Linked DNA regions of Geobacillus stearothermophilus ATCC 12980. Each later gene encodes a partner of the first gene's protein in a complex. Links are inferred from orthologs where the notes say so. Each region holds a gene or a part of one and is shown in the gene's direction. Other genes may lie near its edges.

The links.
Region 2: the proteins of accC (region 1) and accD are in contact, whole or in part, in a solved structure (PDB 8UXZ), measured with the Escherichia coli proteins. The link is inferred for Geobacillus stearothermophilus ATCC 12980 from one-to-one orthologs.

Annotation. Positions count from the first base shown.
Region 1 is NZ_CP128494.1:1,849,747-1,856,569, reverse strand. The notes cover bases 1,199-4,169. They hold accC (acetyl-CoA carboxylase biotin carboxylase subunit), read left to right. Parts: upstream 1,199-1,991; coding sequence 1,992-3,347; downstream 3,348-4,169. Other genes in these bases: nusB (transcription antitermination factor NusB), read left to right, coding at 3,963-4,169; QSJ10_RS10045 (Asp23/Gls24 family envelope stress response protein), read left to right, coding at 3,358-3,762; accB (acetyl-CoA carboxylase biotin carboxyl carrier protein), read left to right, coding at 1,452-1,976; QSJ10_RS10060 (SpoIIIAH-like family protein), read left to right, coding at 1,199-1,311. In the rest of the region: spoIIIAF (stage III sporulation protein AF), read left to right, coding at 1-89; spoIIIAG (stage III sporulation protein AG), read left to right, coding at 95-733; more of QSJ10_RS10060, read left to right, coding at 760-1,198; more of nusB, read left to right, coding at 4,170-4,355; bifunctional methylenetetrahydrofolate dehydrogenase/methenyltetrahydrofolate cyclohydrolase FolD, read left to right, coding at 4,442-5,296; xseA (exodeoxyribonuclease VII large subunit), read left to right, coding at 5,307-6,653; QSJ10_RS10025 (exodeoxyribonuclease VII small subunit), read left to right, coding at 6,650-6,823. UniProt on the Escherichia coli protein: This protein is a component of the acetyl coenzyme A carboxylase complex; first, biotin carboxylase catalyzes the carboxylation of the carrier protein and then the transcarboxylase transfers the carboxyl group to form malonyl-CoA.
Region 2 is NZ_CP128494.1:2,169,225-2,175,955, reverse strand. Bases 3,853-6,731 are described here. They hold accD (acetyl-CoA carboxylase, carboxyltransferase subunit beta), read left to right. Parts: upstream 3,853-4,795; coding sequence 4,796-5,668; downstream 5,669-6,731. Other genes in these bases: accA (acetyl-CoA carboxylase carboxyl transferase subunit alpha), read left to right, coding at 5,653-6,630; QSJ10_RS11750 (FadR/GntR family transcriptional regulator), read left to right, coding at 4,118-4,720; dnaE (DNA polymerase III subunit alpha), read left to right, coding at 3,853-3,969. Outside these bases: sporulation membrane protein YtrI, read right to left, coding at 1-240; sporulation membrane protein YtrH, read right to left, coding at 237-578; more of dnaE, read left to right, coding at 691-3,852.

The DNA of each region.
Region 1 (6,823 bases):
CGCTGGCTGAAGAGGTGCGCGCCTTTCTCGCCGGCAAATGGGAAGTCGATGAAAATAAAATTGCCGTGCAATTTAGAGGGAGGGAATAGGGGGGATGCTCTCGTTTTTCAAACGATTTCTTTCTTCCCCGCCCAAAGACGGGAACGGGGAAGGGGCGCGAAAACACATGCCGTTCTCATATGTCGTTGTCCTGCTGCTGGCCGGTGTGGCGCTCATGGCGGCGAGTCACTTTGCAGGTAGCGCAGACGATGCCGAAGCCAAGCCTTCCGCCAATCAGCCGGAATCCCCGTCCGAGCCGGCGTTTTTGTCGAGCAAGGAGACAAAGGATAAAGTGATCGCCGCCTATGAGGAACGGTACGAGAAGGAGTTGAAAGCCGCCCTCGAAGCAATTGAAGGGGTTGAGGATGTCACCGTTGTCGTCAACCTTGACTCAACCGAGCTGAAGCTGTTTGAGAAAAAACGCTCGACCCAGCAGCAAACGACCGAAGAAAGCGACAAGGAAGGCGGAAAACGGACGATTGAAAATCAGTCGACAAACGAAGAAGTGATCATCATCCGCAATGGCGACGAGGAAACGCCGCTTGTTGTCGCCACGAAAAAGCCGGATATTCGCGGTGTGCTTGTCGTCGCCAAAGGGGCCGACAACTTGCAAATTAAAAAATGGATCGTCGAGGCGGTGACGCGCGTGTTAAACGTTCCGAGCTACCGCGTCGCGGTCTTGCCGAAAAAATGACTCAAGTAAGGGGAGAGGAGATCGCCATGTTGAAAAAACAAACGGTATGGCTGTTGACGATGCTAAGCTTAGTAGTCGTACTGTCGGTGTATTATGTCACGGCGCCGAAAGAGATGGGCAACAGCCCGGCGCTCACCGCGAATGAGAAAACAGAAAAGCCGGCCAAACAACCAAGCGTAGCGGTGGAAGAGACTGGAGCGAAAGAGGAGCCGTCAACCGCAGGCGATGATTTGTTTACAGCGCTGCGCATGAAAATTGAGGATGAACGGAGCCGGCTGCGCGATGAGCTGAACGCCATTGTCGCTTCAGCGAACGCGACGGAGGAAGAAAAAAGTGAAGCGCTCGACAAAATTGAAAAATTGCAAGCATTGTCCGAAAAAGAAGCAACGTTGGAGACGCTCATCAAATCGAAAGGCGGGTATGAAGACGTGCTCGTGCGCGCCGATGACAACCAAGTGCGCGTGACGATCAAAGCGAAACAAAGCTCATCTAAATCGGCGAATGAAGTCATTCATATGGTGAAAAAAGAAATTCCGGATGCCCAATATGTCACCGTCGAGTTCCAGCCGGCCGGATGAACGCGCTGCTCTTTGCCAGAGCAGTTTTTTTTGCATAAAAACCTTTCGTTTGCCCTGCAGTTGTGTGTATAATCGTTATGAATACGTTTGATCACCGCCTGCGAAAGACGGGCTGACACTTGGAGAAAGGTGTGAGAACGATGAAAATTCAAGAAATCCGCGAATTGATTCGGTTGGTCGATCAATCCTCAATCGATGAATTTGTATATGAGCAAGGAGAAACGAAAGTACATATGAAAAAAGCGGTTGCTGTCGCCGTTGCACCGGCAGCCGCACCGGCGGCGCCCGCACAGGCAGTGGCAGCGGTCGAACCGACGGCGGCCCCGGCGCTTGCGCCTGTCCAAGTGGCGGCTTCGGAAGTGAAGCAGGCGCCGGAAACGGAACCGACGGCGGCCAAAGAAGCAAAGCCGGCTGTGGAAGGCAACTTGCATCAAATTACATCGCCGATGGTCGGCACGTTCTACGCAGCGCCGGCGCCGGACAAGCCGCCGTATGTGAAGCCGGGCGACAAAGTGAAAAAAGATACGGTTGTTTGCATCATCGAGGCGATGAAGCTGTTTAATGAAATTGAAGCGGAAGTCGATGGCGAAATTGTCGAGGTGCTCGTGCAAAACGGCCAGCTCGTCGAATACGGTCAGCCGTTGTTTTTGGTCAAGCCTGAATAAGGGAGAGAACGGACGATGATCAAAAAAGTGTTGGTGGCGAACCGCGGGGAAATCGCCGTCCGCATTATTCGCGCCTGCCGGGAGCTCGGCATTGAGACGGTCGCCGTCTTTTCGCAGGCTGACCGCGACGCCTTGCATGTGCAGCTGGCGGATGAGGCGTACTGCATCGGGCCGACCGCCTCGAAAGACAGCTATTTGAATTTCACCAACATCATGAGCGTTGCCACGTTGACCGGCTGTGACGCCATTCACCCGGGCTATGGCTTTTTGGCGGAGAACGAGGCGTTTGCCGAGCTGTGCCGCGAATGCAATGTCACGTTCATCGGCCCGAGCCCGGAAGCGATCGCCAAAATGGGGATTAAAGACATCGCCCGCGAGACGATGAGGGAAGCGGGTGTGCCGATTGTGCCGGGCTCGCGCGGCGTTATTGAAAGTCTTGAGGAGGCGCGGGCGATCGCCGCTGAAATCGGTTACCCGGTCATCATCAAAGCGACGGCCGGCGGCGGTGGGAAAGGAATTCGCGTCGCTCGCAACGAAGAAGAGCTCGTCAAAGGCATCAACATCACCCAGCAAGAAGCGGCGACGGCGTTCGGCAACCCTGGCGTTTATATTGAAAAGTATATCGAAGATTTCCGCCATGTCGAAATTCAAGTGCTCGCCGATTCATATGGCAACACCATTCATTTAGGAGAGCGCGACTGCTCGATCCAGCGCCGGCTGCAAAAGCTTGTCGAAGAAGCGCCGTCGCCGGCCCTTGACGACGACATGCGCCGGAGGATGGGCGAGGCGGCGGTCAAGGCGGCCAAGGCGGTCAACTACACGGGCGCCGGCACGGTCGAATTTATTTATGACCACCGGAACAAACAGTTTTATTTCATGGAAATGAATACGCGCATTCAGGTGGAGCACCCGGTCACCGAGCTCATTACCGGTGTCGATTTAGTAAAAGAACAGATCCGCGTCGCTGCCGGTGAAAAGCTGTCGCTCACCCAAGAGGACGTCTCCTTTAACGGTTGGGCGATCGAATGCCGCATCAATGCGGAAAACCCAGCGAAAAACTTTATGCCGTCGCCGGGGAAAATCGCCATGTACTTGCCGCCGGGTGGTCCGGGCGTGCGCGTCGATTCCGCCGCCTACCCGGGCTATACGATTCCGCCGTATTACGATTCGATGATCGCCAAACTGATCGTTCACGCGCCGACGCGTGAGGAGGCGATCGCCCGCATGAGACGGGCTCTTTCGGAGTTTGTCATTGAAGGCATTCATACGACGATCCCGTTTCACATAAAATTAATGGAGCATGAGAAATTCCAAAGCGGCGAGTTTAATACGAAGTTTTTGGAGTTATATGATATTATGAAGGCGGAATAGGAGGTGCCCCATGTCTGAACATATGTTTAACTCCGAACAGGAGTACACCGGGCTTGGCAAAGTCGAAATTGCACCGGAAGTGATCGAGGTGATCGCCGGCATCGCGGCCAGCGAAGTCGATGGCGTTGCGCAAATGCGCGGCAATTTCGCCGCTGGCGTTGCCGAGCGGTTTGGCAAAAAGCATCACGGCAAAGGCGTCAAAGTCGATTTGCGCGATGACGGGGTTGTCATTGACCTTTATTGCTTCGTCCAGTTCGGCGCGTCGATCCCGAACGTGGCGAAAAAGGTGCAGGAAAACGTGCGCCAGGCGCTTTGGAACATGACCGGCTTGGAAACGAGCGAAGTAAACGTGCACATCGTCGGCATTCAGTTTGAAAGCGGAAAACAGGAGCACGACGCCGTCGAACAACGGTGACAAAAACAGAAGGCAGCTGCTTTCGGAGCAGCCGCCTTTTGTTTTTTTCGTCAAAGTCTGTTATTGTAATGAACGAGGCCATCAGCGGAGCCGGCGGTGTAAAATCGGCAGCAAGACGGGCGACGGGAAGGGTCTGGCTTTTTCCGAAAAATATGATAAGATTTTAATATAAATGTTCGTATTTAGAGAGGGGGAAGGCAATGAAGCGGCATGAAGCGCGGGAAAAAGCGCTGCAGGCGCTGTTTCAAATCGACGTCGGGCACATTCCGCCGGAGGAGGCGCTGGCCAATGTGGCAGGAAGCAGCGAAGCGGATCCATTTTTGCGCCAGCTTGTACTAGGCGTCGTCGAGCACCAGGAGGAAATTGACGAGCTGTTGCGTGCCAATTTGGAAAAGTGGACGCTTGAGCGGGTGGCCAATGTGGACCGCGCCATCTTGCGCATGGCGACGTATGAGATGAAGTATGTCGACGATGTGCCGGTGAGCGTCAGCCTCGATGAAGCGGTCGAGCTGGCGAAAAAATTCGGCGATTGGAAATCCGGGAGTTTTGTCAACGGCGTGCTTTCGAAAGTGAAGGCGGCGCTGCAAAAATAGGACAGGCCGCCGGCTGCGCAAGCTTTCGGCGTCAAGTCAGGCAAACCGATATGGATGGACGAACAAGGAGAGGGGAACGAGATACGATGACAGCACAAATCATCAGCGGAGCAGAACTGGCCGCAACGATTCGCGCCGGGTTGGCGGAAGAAACAGCGAAGTTGAAGGAAAGCGGCGTTGAGCCGGGGCTGGCCGTCATTCTTGTCGGCGACGATCCGGCGTCGCATTCGTATGTGAAAGGGAAGCAAAAAGCGTGCGCTGAAGTGGGCATTCGTTCATTTCTTTACACATTTCCGGCGTCCATCAGCGAAGAGGAGCTGTTGGCGAAAATCCGCGAACTGAACGGCGATCCGGCGGTGCACGGCATTTTAGTGCAGCTGCCGTTGCCGGAGCATATCCGCGAATGGTCGGTCATTGAAACGATCGCCCCGGAAAAAGATGTCGATGGCTTCCACCCGATCAACGTCGGGAAAATGATGATCGGCCAGCCGGCGTTTCTTCCGTGCACTCCGCATGGCGTTCTCGTGATGGTCAAATCTGCCGGCATCGACATTGCCGGGAAGCATGTCGTCGTCGTCGGCCGGAGCAACATCGTCGGCAAACCGGTCGGCCAGCTGTTTTTGCGCGAGCATGCGACCGTCACCTACGCCCATTCGAAAACGCCTGATTTGCCGGCCGTCACGCGGCAGGCTGACATTTTGATCGTCGCGGTTGGCAAGGCGCGTCTCATCGGTCCGGACCACGTCAAACCGGGAGCTGTCGTCATTGATGTCGGCGTCAACCGTTTGGAGAGCGGCAAACTGTGCGGCGATGTTGATTTTGACGCCGTCAAAGAAGTGGCGGGCTATATCACGCCGGTGCCAAAAGGGGTCGGTCCGATGACGATTACGATGCTGTTGCACAACACGATCGAAGCGGCCCGGCAGCTCGCCGTGAAGTGAGGCGGTTTCGATGGAAGTGAAATACGTCACCGTCGGGGCGCTGACGAAATACATTAAGCGCAAATTTGACGTCGACCCGCATTTGCGCGATTTATGGGTGAAAGGTGAAATTTCCAACTTTAAGCAGCATTCGCGCGGCCATATGTATTTTACCTTAAAAGACAGCCAGGCGCGCATTGCCGCGGTCATGTTTGCCGGCTACAATCAACATTTGCCGTTCCGTCCCGAAGATGGGATGAACGTGCTTGTGCGTGGGGAAATTTCCGTCTATGAGCCGAATGGGAACTACCAGCTATATGTAAAAGAAATGCAGCCGGAAGGCATCGGTCGCCTGTATTTGGCGTATGAGCAGCTGAAGCAGCGGCTCGAGGCGGAGGGGCTGTTTTCTCCCGTCCATAAAAAGCCGCTTCCGGCGTTTCCGCGCTGCATCGGCGTTGTTACATCGCCGACCGGAGCGGCGGTGCGCGACATTATGACGACGATCCGCCGCCGCTATCCGCTTGCGAAAATCATTTTGTTTCCGGCGCTCGTCCAAGGCGACGGGGCGGCGCTGTCAATCGTGCGCGCCATCGAGCGGGCAAATGAGTTCGGCGGGGTTGACGTGCTCATTGTCGGCCGCGGCGGCGGTTCGATTGAAGAATTGTGGGCGTTTAACGAAGAAATCGTCGCCCGCGCCATCTTTGCTTCGCGCGTGCCGGTCATTTCCGCCGTCGGCCATGAGACCGATTTTACGATCGCCGATTTTGTCGCCGATTTGCGGGCGCCGACACCGACGGCGGCAGCAGAGCTGGCTGCGCCGCACGTCGGGGAGCTGACTGAGCGGCTCGCCGAGCGGAAATGGCGGATGATCCGCGCCATGAAAGAACAGCTCGCTGCCAGCCAGGAACGGTTGCGGCGGCTTCAAGCATCGTACGCTTTCCGCTATCCAAGGCGGCTGTACGAACAAAAAGAGCAGCAGCTTGACGTGTTGCTCGACCGGCTCGCCCGCCAGCGCGAACGGTTGCTCGACAAGAAGCGCCAACAATGGCGTGAGCTGCGCCTGCGGCTGTGGCGCCATCACCCGGCGGCCGAGCTTGAGCGGACGAAGGAGCGGCAAAAAGCGGCTGCCGGCGCGCTTGAAAAAGCGATGCGCACCGCCTTAGAGCGCCATGCGCTCCGCTTTCGTTCCCATGTCGCGCGGCTTGAGGCGCTCAGTCCGCTCCGTATCATGGAGCGCGGCTACAGTTTGGTGTACAATGAGCGGCGCGAGCTTGTCAAACGAATCGGCCAGCTTCAGGTCGGCGAGCGCCTGTCCATCCGGATTCAAGACGGACAAGTCGATTGTCAAGTGACGGGAGTGGAGGAGAAAACAATATGAGCGAAGAAAAAGAGCTGACGTTTGAAGAAGCGATGAAAAAGCTTGAGGAAATCGTCGAACGGCTCGAGGAAGGAAATGTGCCGCTTGAAGAGGCGATCGTCTTTTTTCAAGAAGGCATGAAGCTGTCGAAACTTTGCCATGATAAACTGCAGCACGTCGAAAAACAGCTC
Region 2 (6,731 bases), 320 kb from region 1 along the record:
CTGCACGGTCAGCTTTTTTTTCATTTCTTTGTTGTAATGGATATAGTCTTCTTGCCAAATGCGAATTTCATTTTGCAAGTCGGCGATCTGCTCGTTCAGCTCATTGACGTGCCGCACCTGCTTTTCCTGCAGGACGCCGAAAATGTACAAAAAGACAAACCAGCTGATGAGCGCCCCAATCGCTACGCCGGCGAAAAAACGCTGCCATGACGGATATTGGTAATACGGAGGAATTCTCATGGCGAAATGTGCTCCTGTGTCAGCCACGTAATGATCGCCACTCCTGTTTGCGCGCCGCCCATGGCGGACAAAATGAGCAAAAACTGCCGCACAATGTCTTTTGTTTCCCCGAGAAACAGCCCTCGCTCGACGACGTAAAACGTATCAAACGTTCCGCCGATGGCGGCGACGACCGCCCAAATGCGCAAGTCGCCGGCAAACCGGTACATGGCCGTCAGCGGCTGGCCGCCGCTCAAAAATGCGCCGAGAGCGCCGATGATGGCGCCGCCAAGCAACACGCCGACCGCGATAAAATAGCTTTGGATCAACGCCGGCAAAAACGCTGCTTTTTCGTCCATCGTTTCCCCGCCCTTTCTTTCTCTTTTACTATGTATATCAACGAATGGGACGGAGCATGCAGCCAATGGAAAAGTTTTCGTCCGCAGATGGATGAATAAGGGAGGGCTGTCTATGACGTTTGTGCACTTGCATGTGTCAAGCGGCTATAGTTTGTTTCAAAGCACGGCCACCGTGGAAGCGCTGGCGGCCAAGGCGAAACAGCTCGGCTGCCCCGCCTTGGCGTTGACCGACCGCAACGTGCTGTATGGCGCTCTGCCCTTTTACAAGGAGTGCAAGCGCCATGGCATCCGTCCGATCATCGGCGTGACGGCCGATATTGCTCTCAGCGGGGACGGCGCCTATCCGCTCGTGCTGTTGGCCGCCAATGAGGAAGGGTACCACCATGTAATCGAAATCAGCACGATGATCCAAATGGGAGAAGAAAAGCAGATCGATGAAGACGCCCTCCGCCGGTTGAGCGGTGGAATTGTCGCCATCACCCCGGGGGCTGAAGGGCGGGTCGAGTCGCTGCTGGCCGCCGGGGAATGGCAGCAGGCGAAAGCGGTGCTCGCCCGCTATCAACAGCTGTTTCCTGGCTGTTTGTATGTGGCTGTCCAGCGCGGCGAGCGGACGCGCGCACCGTACGAAGGAGCGTTGCGGCAGTTGGCGGAAGAAGCCGGGGTTCCGGTCGTGGCGACGAATGACGTCCGTTATGTTGAGCGCGGCGACGCCGCAGCGTGGCGCTGCCTGCAGGCGATCAGGCTCGGCGTGCCATTTGCTGACGTCCAAGAGGATGGCGGCCGTTATTTGGCGGCGCCGGATGAGATGGCGCGTCGGTTTGCTGACTTGCCAGAAGCGCTTGAGAACAGCGCGGCGATCGCTGATCGGTGCGAACTGCACATTCCGTTTGGCGGCTGGCGGCTGCCGAAATTTCCGGTGCCTGACGGCGAGACGGCGGACGGGTATTTACGCCGTCTGTGCGAACAAGGGCTCGCCCGCCGTGTGCCGGACGCCGATGAGCGTTACTGGAAGCGTCTGCGGCATGAGCTTGATGTCATTCAGGCAATGCGCTTTAGCGATTATTTTTTGATTGTCGCCGATGTGATTGCCTACGCCCGCCAACGTGGCATTCTCATCGGACCGGGCCGCGGTTCGGCGGCCGGCTCGCTCGTCGCCTATGCTTTGGCTATTACCGATGTCGATCCGATCCAATATGGGCTGTTGTTTGAGCGGTTTTTGAATCCGGAGCGGGTGTCGGTGCCGGATATTGATCTTGATTTTCCCGATGACCGGCGCGAAGAAATGATTCGCTATGCGGCGGACAAATACGGGCGCGACCGCGTCGCGCAAATCATTACGTTTGGGACGTTCGGCGCCAAGTCGGCGCTGCGCGAGACGGCGAAAGCGCTCGGCATTCCCGGGCGCGAGGCGGAGCGGGTTGTGTCGCTTTTGCCGGATAAACAAGGGGTGACGATCCGCCAATGGCGCAGCGAGTCGACCGCGTTCCGCCGCGCCGCCGAAACGGTGCCGGACGGCAAGCAGTGGCTGGATATCGCACAAACGCTCGAAGGGCTGCCGCGCCATACATCGATTCACGCGGCTGGCGTCATCATCAGCCCTGAGCCGCTTGTGCGCCAAGTCCCGTTGCAGCCAAGCCATGGCGAATGGCCGCTCACGCAATACGCCATGGGGTCGCTCGAGGCGCTCGGCCTTCTCAAAATGGATTTTCTCGGCTTGCGCACGTTGACGCTGCTCGGGCAAATGGTGCGTCTCATCGAACGGCAGACAGGAAAGCCGTTTGATGTGCGTCGTGTTCCGCTTGACGACGAAAAAACGTATGCGCTCCTGAGCGCCGGAGAGACAAACGGCATTTTTCAGCTTGAATCAAGCGGAATGAAGCGTTTGCTTGCGGAATTGCGGCCGTCGGAGCTGGAAGACTTGGTCGCTGTCAACGCCTTGTACCGGCCGGGGCCGATGGACATGATTCCTGCTTATATCCGGCGCAAGCGCGGAGACGAGGCGATTTCGTATATCCATCCTGACCTTGAGCCGATTTTGGCGCCGACTTACGGAGTGCTGATCTACCAAGAGCAAATTATGCAAATCGCCGCCCGCATGGCTGGGTTTTCGCTCGGACAAGCGGACGTGCTCCGGCGGGCGGTGGCGAAAAAAGAGAAGGCGCGTCTCGCTGAACAGCGGGAGGCGTTTGTCGCCGGCTGCACGGCGAACGGCTATCCAAAGGAAGTTGCCGAGGAATTGTACCGGCATATCGTCCGCTTCGCCGATTACGGCTTCAACCGGAGCCACGCGGTCAGCTATGCGCTGTTGTCGTATGCGATGGCCTACATTAAAGCTCACTATCCGCTTTGTTTTTACGTGGCCATGCTCTCGGGCGCTTCCGGCGACCGGGAAAAAACGGCTCTTTACGCTAGCGAAGCAGCGCAAAAAGGGATTCCGCTGCTGCCGCCATCCGTCAACCGGAGCGGCTATCGGTTTGCGATCGAAGGCAAGGCGATCCGCACCGGGCTGGCGGCGGTGAAACATGTCGGCACAGCGGCGAGGCTCATCATCGAAGAGCGTCGGGAGCGCGGACCGTTTGCCGATTTTTTCGATTTCGCCATCCGCCTGTTGCCGAAAGGATTGCCGCGCCCGGCGCTTGAGGCGCTCGTTTTGGCCGGCGCGTTTGATGAAATGGACGGGGAGCGGGCTTCGCTTTTAGCGAGCATTGACGTGGCGGTCGAACACGTGCAATTGGTCGGGCCGTACTTGAACACAGGCGGATTGTCGCTGAAGCCGAAATACATGGATGCCCCCCCGCTGCCGCCGGATGAGCGGCGGAAACAGGAAAAAGAGTTGCTCGGGTTTGCCGTCACCCCGCATCCGGCCGCGGTCTGCCGCCCGCTGTTTCAAGCGGCCCGGGCGGTGCCGATTGCCGAAATGCACGGTTCGGCGGCCGTGGTCGGCGGCTATGTGGCCAAACAGCGGAAAACGAGAACGAAACGGGGGGAGGAAATGGCGTTTGTGACAATTAGCGATGAAAGCGGGGAAGTGGAGGCGGTCGCCTTTCCGTCCATTTATGCCCGCGCCTCCGATGAGCTGGCGGAAGGAAACTTTGTGTTGCTTTTTGGAACGGTCGACCGGCGCGCAGGCAGGCGACAGCTCATCATCCGCCGCGCCGGCCTCCTGCCCGTGTCGGCGCTATACATTAACGCGAGCCGGGCCGATGAGGCCAAATTGTCCAAGCTGAAACAGCTGCTTGAGCAGCAGCGCGGCGCTACGCCGGTCTATTTGTATGACGAAGCGAAGCGGACGCTTCTCCGTCTTCCGGAGCAGTACGCCGTCGCGCTCACAGCGCCGCTTGTCGATGGGCTGCTCGCCTTATTCGGCTTCGGGCGCATTGCTGTGAAATAACTCCCCTTTACTATTTCGCTATTTTATTATATCGTATAACCATTAGGTGGTCAGACCAGTGCATCTGGCTGCGGTTGAACGGCATGCCGCCCACGCATGGAGTATGGCATGAATCGAAAAGGAGGGGTCTCCGTTCAACGATGAAAAAGTGTACGCCGAGACGTTGAAGCATATCCATCGTCTCGTTGTCGAGGATGGCCTTGTCCCGGGCGACAAGCTGCCGTCAGAACGCGAGCTGGCCGAGCGGCTCGGCGTCGGCCGCTCGTCGGTGCGCGAGGCGCTGCGGGCGCTTGAGTTTCTCGGCCTGATTGAGACGCGGCGCGGCGAAGGGACCTACTTGTGCGAGGTCGGCGGACATCAGCTGATTGAGTTGCTGGCGATGTTTTTGCTTGAAAATGAACGGGCGAAAGCGGATTTGGCGGAAACGAAATGGCTGATCGAACGGCTGCTGCTCGAGCTCGCTTGCCTCCGCTGCAGTGAAGATGCGCTGGAGAGGCTGGAAAAAACCGTTCGCCAAAAACCGACTGATTTCACGCCGTTTTTTCAGGCGGTTGCTGAGGCGGCTGACAACTACTTGCTCATCCGCATTTGGCGGGCGCTGTCTGGGTTTGCCTCCGCCTGTGCGCCCGACCGGCCGCTTGCCGACTCGTTTTATGACCAGCTGTTAGCAGCATTGAAAAAACGCGATCCGGCTGAAGCCGCTGCTGTCTGGGAGAGGCACCGGCCTTCGCCGTTGTCGAAACAGAACTGACACCGTTTGACAAACAACCGCTTGCATTTTCGATAAAGTAGTAGAGAGGCGAAAACGCAAAGGAGGAGCTCCCTCGTGTGGAAAGATTTATTTGCCAAAAAGAAGAAGTATGCGTCGCTTTCTTCCGAGCAAGTGAGGCATGAGGTGCCGGAAGGCGTGATGACGAAATGCCCGCAATGCAAAAAAATTATGTATACAAAAGAGTTGGTGAAAAATTTGCGCGTTTGCCTAAGCTGCGGCTACCATCATCCGATGCCGGCGCGCGAACGGATCGAGAGCGTGCTGGATGACGGCAGCTTTCGCGAATATGATGCCGATATGATTTCTGTCAACCCGATCGGGTTTCCGGGCTACATAGAAAAACTCGAGGAAGACCGGCGCAAGTCGGGATTGAACGAGGCGGTCGTGACCGGCGAAGGGACGCTTGACGGCCATACGCTCGTCATCGCGGTCATGGATTCCTCGTTTCGCATGGGCAGCATGGGGTCTGTTGTCGGCGAAAAAATCACCCGTGCAGTCGAACAAGCGCACGATAAAGGTGTGCCGTTTCTCATTTTTACCGCTTCCGGCGGCGCCCGCATGCAAGAAGGAGTGCTAAGCCTAATGCAAATGGCGAAAACGAGCGCCGCGCTCAAACGATTCAGCAACGACGGCGGCTTGTTCATCTCCGTCATGACCCACCCGACAACAGGCGGCGTGTCAGCGAGTTTCGCCTCGCTTGGCGATTACAACTTCGCCGAACCAGGTGCGCTCATCGGCTTTGCCGGCCGCCGCGTCATCGAACAGACGGTGCGCGAAGAGCTGCCGGAAGACTTCCAGACGGCGGAGTTTTTATTAAAGCACGGTCAGTTGGATGCCGTCATTCACCGCCATGAGCTGAAAGAGACGCTGGCGACTGTGCTTCGCATTCACACGGGAGGAGGGGAATCAGGATGGTGGCGGAACTAGAATTCGAAAAGCCGCTTGTTGAGCTGCGCCGCAAAATTCAAGAGCTGAGAGAGTTTATGAAAACGGCCGATGTCGATTTGTCGGCGGAAATCGAGAAACTGGAGGCGCGGCTCGCCAAGATGGAAAACGACGTGTATGCCAATTTGACGCCGTGGGATCGCGTGCAAATCGCCCGCCATCCGCAGCGGCCGACGACGCTTGATTATATTGAGCGGCTGTTTACGAACTTTCTCGAATGCCATGGAGACCGTTGTTTTGGCGACGACGAAGCGATCGTTGGGGGCATTGCCGAATACGACGGGCTGCCGGTGACAGTCATTGGCCACCAGCGTGGCAAAGATACGAAAGAAAATTTGCGCCGCAACTTCGGCATGCCACACCCGGAAGGCTACCGGAAGGCGCTGCGGCTCATGAAGCAGGCAGAAAAGTTTTCGCGGCCGATCATCTGCTTTATCGACACGAAAGGCGCCTATCCGGGCAAATCGGCCGAAGAGCGTGGGCAAAGCGAAGCGATCGCCCGCAACTTGTTTGAAATGGCAGGACTCACCGTGCCGGTCGTCTGCATCGTCATCGGCGAAGGCGGAAGCGGCGGGGCGCTCGCCCTTGGCGTCGGCAATCATATTCATATGCTTGAAAATTCCACGTACTCGGTCATTTCGCCGGAAGGGGCGGCTGCCATTTTATGGAATGATGCATCATTGGCGCAACGGGCGGCGGAAACGATGAAAATTACCGCTCACGACTTAAAAGCGCTCGGCGTCATTGACGAAATCATTCCGGAAGTGAAAGGCGGCGCCCACCGCAACGCTGACGAGCAGGCAAAGGAAATGGACCGCGTGCTGCGCCGGTCGTTGAAAGAGTTGTTGGCGCTTGACGGCGAGGCGCTCGTCCGGCAGCGCTATGAAAAATTTAAACAAATCGGCCAAGTGTCGTTTTTGCAGGAAACGATTCGGGCAAGATAAGGAAAAAGCTGTCTCGACTTTCGGGGCAGCTTTGTTCTGTCCATGAAAAAATTTTGTTCATGTAAACCGTTTCAACAAGGCGTCGCTGTTGTGTTCCGCTC